Allobranchiibius huperziae: one gene and its partner. The protein of the gene in region 2 binds, or shares a complex with, the protein of the main gene of each other region. Links are inferred from orthologs where the notes say so. Each region holds a gene or a part of one and is shown on either strand. Other genes may lie near its edges.

Region 1 (3,261 bases), 310 kb from region 2 along the record:
TGTTGGCCTTGGCGAAGACGCGTTCGACGGCGACGGCGTCCGGCGCGTAGCGCTGCAGCCACTCATCGATCTCGGTCTGCAGGGTGAGCAGCCGCTCGGCGGGGTCGTCACCGGGCGGCGTACGCACGACACCGACGGCGATCATCCGGACCGGTTCGCCGATGCCGCCCTCCACCACGCCCAGGCCGCACCGGGTCAGTCCGGGGTCGACGCCGAGGACACGCACGCAAGCCTCCTGCAGATTGAATCGCCGTGTGCCGAACACCTGTTCGGCACACGGCGACGCTACCCGGTGCGACGATCGGCCGCGGGCAGGCGACCCGGCGAGTCGCCTACTCCTCGTCGAGCTCGGCCAGGACCTCGTCGGACACCTCGCCGTTGGCGTAGACGTTCTGTACGTCGTCGCTGTCCTCGAGCGCGTCGATGATGCGGAACATCTTGCGGGCGCCGTCGGCGTCCAGCGGCACCTCGACCGTGGGCAGCCACGACGACTCGGCCGAGTCGTAGTCGATGCCCGCGGCCTGCACGGCCTCGCGCACGGCGACGAAGTCATGGGCCTCGGAGACGATCTCGAAGGACTCACCCAGGTCGTTGATCTCCTCGGCGCCGGCGTCCATCACGACCTCGAGGATGTCCTCCTCCGTCTTGTCCGCCTTGGGCACCGTCACCAGGCCCTTGCGGTGGAACTGGAAGGCGACCGAACCGCTCTCGGCCATCGTGCCGCCGTTGCGCTGCAGGGCCGTGCGCACCTCGGCCACCGCACGGTTCTTGTTGTCGGTGAGGCACTCGATGAGCAGCGCCACGCCGCCGGGCGCGTAGCCCTCGTACGTCAGCGCCAGATACTCCGCGGCACCGGCCTCCGCACCCGACCCGCGCTTGACCGCGCGGTCGATGTTGTCGTTCGGGACCGAGGACTTCTTGGCCTTCTGCACCGCGTCGTACAGCGTGGGGTTGCCCACCACGTCGCCGCCGCCGGAACGCGCCGCCACCTCGATGTTCTTGATCAGCTTCGCGAACAGCTTGGCGCGCTTGGCATCGACCACCGCCTTCTTGTGCTTGGTGGTGGCCCACTTGGAGTGCCCGCTCATGTTCTCCCTGCTTCGTGCTCGGTGCTGTGAGGCCGTCGTGGACGGCTGATCCGCCCGTCATCGTAACGATTCGCGCGGAGGCCCGGATCGCGACGGCGTACGCCGCACCCCTCACGACACGCGAACGGCGTCGCGCACCATGGCGGCGAAGTAGTGGTGCACCCGATAATCGTCGGTGACCTCGGGGTGGAAGGACGTCGCGAGCAGCGCCCCCTCACGGCATGCCACGACGCGACCCTGCGCCGGCCCGGTCGGCACCGTGGCGAGCACCTGCACCCCGTCGCCGGCACGCTCGACCCAGGGCGCGCGGATGAAGACCGCGTGCACCGGGGTGTGTGCACCGTCCGCGAGCGACGGCATCACCAGGTCGGTCTCGAAGGAGTCCATCTGCCGCCCGAACGCGTTGCGCCGGACCGTGATGTCCATCCCGCCCAGCGTCTGCTGCCCCGGCTGGCCGTCCAGCACCTCGTCGGCGAGCAGGATCATCCCGGCGCAGGATCCGTAGACCGGCATGCCCGCTGCGATGCGCGCGCGGATCGGCTCCTGCAGCTCGAAGATGCGCAGCAGCTTGTCGATGGTGGTCGACTCCCCGCCGGGCAGCACCAGGCCGTCGATGCGCGCGACCTCCTGGGGGCGGCGTACCGGGACCGCCTCGACGTCGGCGCTGGCGAGCGCCCGCAGGTGCTCGCGCACGTCCCCTTGTACGGCGAGCACTCCGATGCGCGGTTTCGTCACGCGCCGATCGTACGGAGCGCCGGTTGCGCGGGACGTTGGGAGTCGTTGCGCGCTCCATCGAGCGCGCGACGACCCCACATGTTCGGCCTACGTCAGCCGGACGCGCCGAACCAGCTGCTGCCGCCGTACGTGCGCCCCGACAGATAGCTGTCGACGACCGCGGCGCCCAGGCCCTCCAGCTCCGGTGCCAGCACGCGTCCGCCGGCTCGCTTGGCCAGCTGGTCCAGGAAGCGCGCCAGACCGGGGTCCTCGCCGAGCCGGAAGATCGTCGTCTGCGCGCCGAGGCGGGTCGACTGGTCCAGCTCGCGGACGGCGTACGCCACGGTCAACGGGTGCGGCGGATAGTCGAAGAAGACCTCGCCGTCGGACTCCAGGTGCGCCGTCGGCTCGCCGTCGGTGACCACGAGGAGCACCGGCTGGGCGTTGGGATACCTGCGGAAGTGCTGGTTGGCCAGGATCAGCGCGTGGTGCAGGTTGGTGCCCTTGTCCCACTCCGGCGCGAGCCCGGTCAGCTCCGCGATCTCCATGGTCTGCGCGTGCCGGCCGAAGGCCACCAGCTCCAGATGGTCACCGCGGAACCTGGTCGAGATGAGCTGGTGCAGCGCGAGCGCCGTACGTTTCATGGGCAGCCAGCGACCGTCCATCGCCATCGAGAACGACGTGTCGACCAGCAGCGCGACAGCCGCCTGGGTGCGTGCCTCGGTCTCCTGCACCTCCACGTCCTCGAAGGAGATGACAGGACCGGGGTGGTCCTTGTCCTCGCCCACTCGGCGCAGCGTCGCGTTGGTCAGCGTGCGCGTGACGTCCCACGACTCGGTGTCGCCGAACTCCCAGGGGCGCGAGGCACCGGAGGGCTCGCCCGCCGTACCCGCCTTGCGCGCGTCGCGCTGCCCCTGCCGACCGGACAGCGTCTGGCTGACGTCGCGCAGCAACGACTTGCCGAGCTCGCGCATGGCGCGCGGCGACAGGCGCAGGTCTCCCTGGGCGTCGGACTGCAGGTAGTCGCGGTTGCGCAGCTGTCGCTCCAGCTCCGCGAGCCGTTGCGCGTCCACTGCCGCCTCATCGCCCAGCTGGCGCCGCAGCGCGTCCAGGTCGAGGTCGTCCATCCGTGCCCCGGCGTACTGCTGGGACAACTGCTCGCTCAGTGCGTCGAGGTCGGCGAGGTCCTGCAGCATCCCGGTGCCGTCGCCGAGGCCCATCCCCTGCTCACCGCCGAACTCCTCCCCGCCGCTCCAGTCCTCGCCGGGACGCAGGGCGCGCAGGTTGTCGTCGAGGGCGCCGAGCTGATCCATCAACTCGGGCGATCCGAAAGCCTGGGTGGCCAGGGCGTCCAGCTCGTCGCGCTGCTCCTGGGTCATCGAGTTGCGCATCCGCTGCGCCGCCGCGGCGCGCTGCGCCAGCGAGTCCAGCAGCTCCTCGATGGTCTCGGGCTGCTCGG
Region 2 (3,066 bases):
CCGGACTCGGGAGGCATGTCGGGAATAGTAGCTGTGCCGTACGTCACCTGGTTACCAATGGGTATCTATAGTCGCGGTACGTCCCACATCACGCCCGAGACCCGAAGGAAGTGTCCCGTGCCGCAGCAGTTGGACGGCCGGTGCCCACCGTCGCGGACGACGCCGTGGCCCCCGCCCGCACCCCGCGCTCGACGGACCCCGGGCATCGGATGAACCCACGTCCCGATGTGTACGCCGTCGTCCTGGCGGGCGGTCTCGGCAGCCGGCTCGCGCCGCTCACCGACAACACCCCCAAACCGCTGCTGCCGGTGGCGGGCGAGCCGGTGGTCGTCCATCAGCTGCGCTGGCTGGCCGCAGCCGGGGTCACACGGGTCGTGCTCACCACGTCGTACCGGGCGGAGCAGTTCGAGCCCGCGCTCGGTGACGGATCGGCGTACGGCGTGCAGCTCGACTACTGCCACGAGGACCAGCCGCTCGGCACCGGAGGGGCGCTCGCGGCGGCGGCCGACCGGCTGGCGCCCGCGCCGGGCGACGCGCTGCTGGTGCTCAACGGCGACCAGCTCACCGGTCACGACGTGCGACGGCAGCTGTTCCTCTTCGACGAGGCGCGATCGGAGCGGGGCTGCGTCGTGAGCATCCATGCCCGGCCGGTCGACGACGCGCGCGCGTACGGTCTGCTCTCCGTGGACGGGCACGACCAGGTGGTCGGGTTCGAGGAGAAACCCACCGAGCTCGTCGCGGGGATCGTGAACGCCGGCACCTATGTGCTCGACCCCGCCTGTCTGCAGGAGGTGCCGCGCGGCGAGCCGGTCAGCTTCGAGCGCGACGTGATGCCGGGGCTGCTGCGCGACGGTGCGGTGGTGACGGCGTACGTACAGGACGCCTACAGCATCGATGTCGGCACGCCGGCGACCCTGGTCGCGGCGTCCCGGGACGCGGTGCTGCGCCACGGACCTGCGCTGATCGATCCGGGCGCGACGGTCGACCCGACGGCAGCCGTGGTGGGCGGCTCCTGGGTCGGTCCCGGCGCTCAGGTCGGCGCGGCGGCCGTGGTGGACGGAAGCATCGTGATGACCGGAGCCGAGGTCGGCGCGGGCGTCGTGGTGCAGCAGTCGGTGATCGGCCAGCGCGCCCGCGTCGAAGGGCCGATCATCCTGCAGGACAACGCGATCGGCGACGAAGCCGTCGTGGAGGCCGGCCACGGACCGGAACCGGGCGACAGTGTCCCGACCGGCGTCACCCTCCCCCGGCCCTGACCCTCACCTCATCGAGCGGAGATGTCCGCCGTCGAGCGGAGGGGTCGTGTACCCCTCCGCTCGGGGTGAAGCCCTCCGCTCGATGCGGCGGCAGCCTTACCAGCCGCGCTCGGCCAGCCGGTGCGGCTCGGGGATCTCGTCGACGTTGATGCCGACCATGGCCTCGCCGAGACCGCGGGACACCTTGGCGATCATGTCGGGGTCGTCGTAGAACGTGGTGGCCTTGACGATGGCCTCCGCGCGCTGCACCGGGTTGCCCGACTTGAAGATGCCGGAGCCGACGAAGACGCCCTCGGCGCCCAGCTGCATCATCATCGCGGCGTCCGCCGGGGTGGCGATGCCGCCCGCGGTGAAGAGCACGACGGGCAGCTTGCCGAGGCCCGCGACCTCCTTGACCAGCTCGTACGGCGCCTGCAGCTCCTTCGCGGCGACGTACAGCTCGTCGTCGGCCAGCGTGGTCAATCGGCGGATCTCGGCGCGGATGGTGCGCATGTGCGTGGTGGCGTTGGAGACGTCGCCGGTGCCGGCCTCACCCTTGGAGCGGATCATCGCCGCGCCCTCGGTGATACGACGCAGCGCCTCGCCCAGGTTGGTGGCACCGCAGACGAACGGTGCGGTGAACTCCCACTTGTCGATGTGGTTGGCGTAGTCGGCCGGGGTCAGCACCTCCGACTCGTCGATGTAGTCGACGCCGAGGCTCTGCAGCACCTGCGCCTCGACGAAGTGCCCGATGCGCGCCTTGGCCATCACGGGGATCGAGACGGTCTCGATGATGCTGTCGATCATGTCCGGGTCCGAGGCGCGGGACACGCCACCCTGCGCACGGATGTCGGCGGGGACCCGCTCCAGGGCCATCACCGCGACGGCGCCGGCGTCCTCGGCGATCTTCGCCTGTTCGGCGGTGACCACGTCCATGATCACGCCGCCCTTGAGCATCTCGGCCATCCCCCGCTTGACGTGGGCGGTGCCGGTGCGGCCGCCACCCTGAGGCTGGGTGTCGGTGGTCTGCGAGGTCATGACGACTCCTTGTGCGGGGGTACGACGGATGGTCTGCGACCAGCGTACAAGCGGCGCGAGGCCGCAAAGTGCCACGTCCGCGTCGATGACCGCTATCGGTCACGACAGGTTGTGGTCAGCGCGGCGGACGCGACAACGGGAGTACGTGCGCGCCCGATCGGGCGCGCGTACTCCCGATGCGCGCGGGCTCAGTCGGTCTGCGGGATCCGGTCGTCGAACTGCACCATCTGCGGCAGATGCGTACGACCGGCGAGCCGGAAGAGGCGCACGACGGGCTTTGCACGCACCCGACGTACGTCGCGCACGGCGTCGTCGTGGAAGCGGCGCGCCAGCTGCACCCGCGCGCCCGCCTGCTGCACCAGGTGGGCGTACTCCGAGACACCCTCCTGCACCACGGTTTCCCGCGTCAGGACGGCCAATAGCGTGATGGTGAGATCCGTCTCGATCGTGGCCCGCTGCTGGTCGACGCCATGCTCCTGCACCTCCGAACTCACCTCGGTGGCGTCCGACGCGTCGAGCGACGAGCCGGCGGCGTCCGCCAGCAGCATCGAACTCGCGGGGTCGAGCAGACCGGAGTTGGCCAGCTCCATGCTGGTCTCGGCGCGGCGTACGAGCTGGGCGTCCAGGGCCGACAGGGATCCCTCCACCCGGCCGTGCAGACGGTCCAGCCGAGCGGCGCTGTACGAGAGGTACCACGCGATCAGCGCGAGCACGGCGACCGCGATCGCGATCCAGCCCCACGGGTACATCAGCGCGCTCCTCGACGGCGGGCGACCAACCGCCGCGGCGACGC

The links.
Region 1: the proteins of pdxS (region 2) and pdxT are in contact, whole or in part, in a crystal structure (PDB 2ISS), measured with the Thermotoga maritima proteins. The link is inferred for Allobranchiibius huperziae from one-to-one orthologs. Residues at the interface, in WP_004081493.1 of Thermotoga maritima: Met1, Glu2, Ile3, Lys4, Lys5, Gly6, Thr7, Ile9, Ile10, Gly13, Phe14, Glu16, Met17, Phe18, Lys19, Gly20, Gly21, Glu36, Glu37, Ala38, Gly39, Ala40, Val41, Met72, Ser76, Ile77, Pro78, Val79, Gly98, Asp100; in WP_004081494.1 of Thermotoga maritima: Val8, Gln9, Gly10, Asp11, Arg13, Glu14, Glu17, Lys30, Leu31, Gly45, Gly46, Glu47, Thr49, Thr50, Arg53, Ile54, Glu57, Met58, Arg105, Asn106, Arg110, Gln111, Val112, Glu113, Ser114, Phe115, Glu116, Thr117, Phe118, Val119.

The regions. Positions count from the first base shown.
Region 1 is NZ_JACCFW010000001.1:1,592,382-1,595,642, reverse strand. What follows is about bases 12-2,959. They hold pdxT (pyridoxal 5'-phosphate synthase glutaminase subunit PdxT), read right to left. Parts: upstream 1,824-2,959; coding sequence 1,200-1,823; downstream 12-1,199. Other genes in these bases: HNR15_RS07575 (vWA domain-containing protein), read right to left, coding at 1,916-2,959; HNR15_RS07585 (YebC/PmpR family DNA-binding transcriptional regulator), read right to left, coding at 333-1,088; ruvC (crossover junction endodeoxyribonuclease RuvC), read right to left, coding at 12-226. Also shown: more of ruvC, read right to left, coding at 1-11; more of HNR15_RS07575, read right to left, coding at 2,960-3,261. UniProt on the Bacillus subtilis protein: Catalyzes the hydrolysis of glutamine to glutamate and ammonia as part of the biosynthesis of pyridoxal 5'-phosphate. The resulting ammonia molecule is channeled to the active site of PdxS.
Region 2 is NZ_JACCFW010000001.1:1,903,600-1,906,665, forward strand. Bases 314-3,066 are described here. They hold pdxS (pyridoxal 5'-phosphate synthase lyase subunit PdxS), read right to left. Parts: upstream 2,274-3,066; coding sequence 1,353-2,273; downstream 314-1,352. Other genes in these bases: HNR15_RS08980 (sugar phosphate nucleotidyltransferase), read left to right, coding at 314-1,256; HNR15_RS08990 (hypothetical protein), read right to left, coding at 2,462-3,022; HNR15_RS08995 (glycosyltransferase), read right to left, coding at 3,022-3,066. In the rest of the region: HNR15_RS08975 (hypothetical protein), read right to left, coding at 1-17; more of HNR15_RS08980, read left to right, coding at 141-313. UniProt on the Bacillus subtilis protein: Catalyzes the formation of pyridoxal 5'-phosphate from ribose 5-phosphate (RBP), glyceraldehyde 3-phosphate (G3P) and ammonia. The ammonia is provided by the PdxT subunit.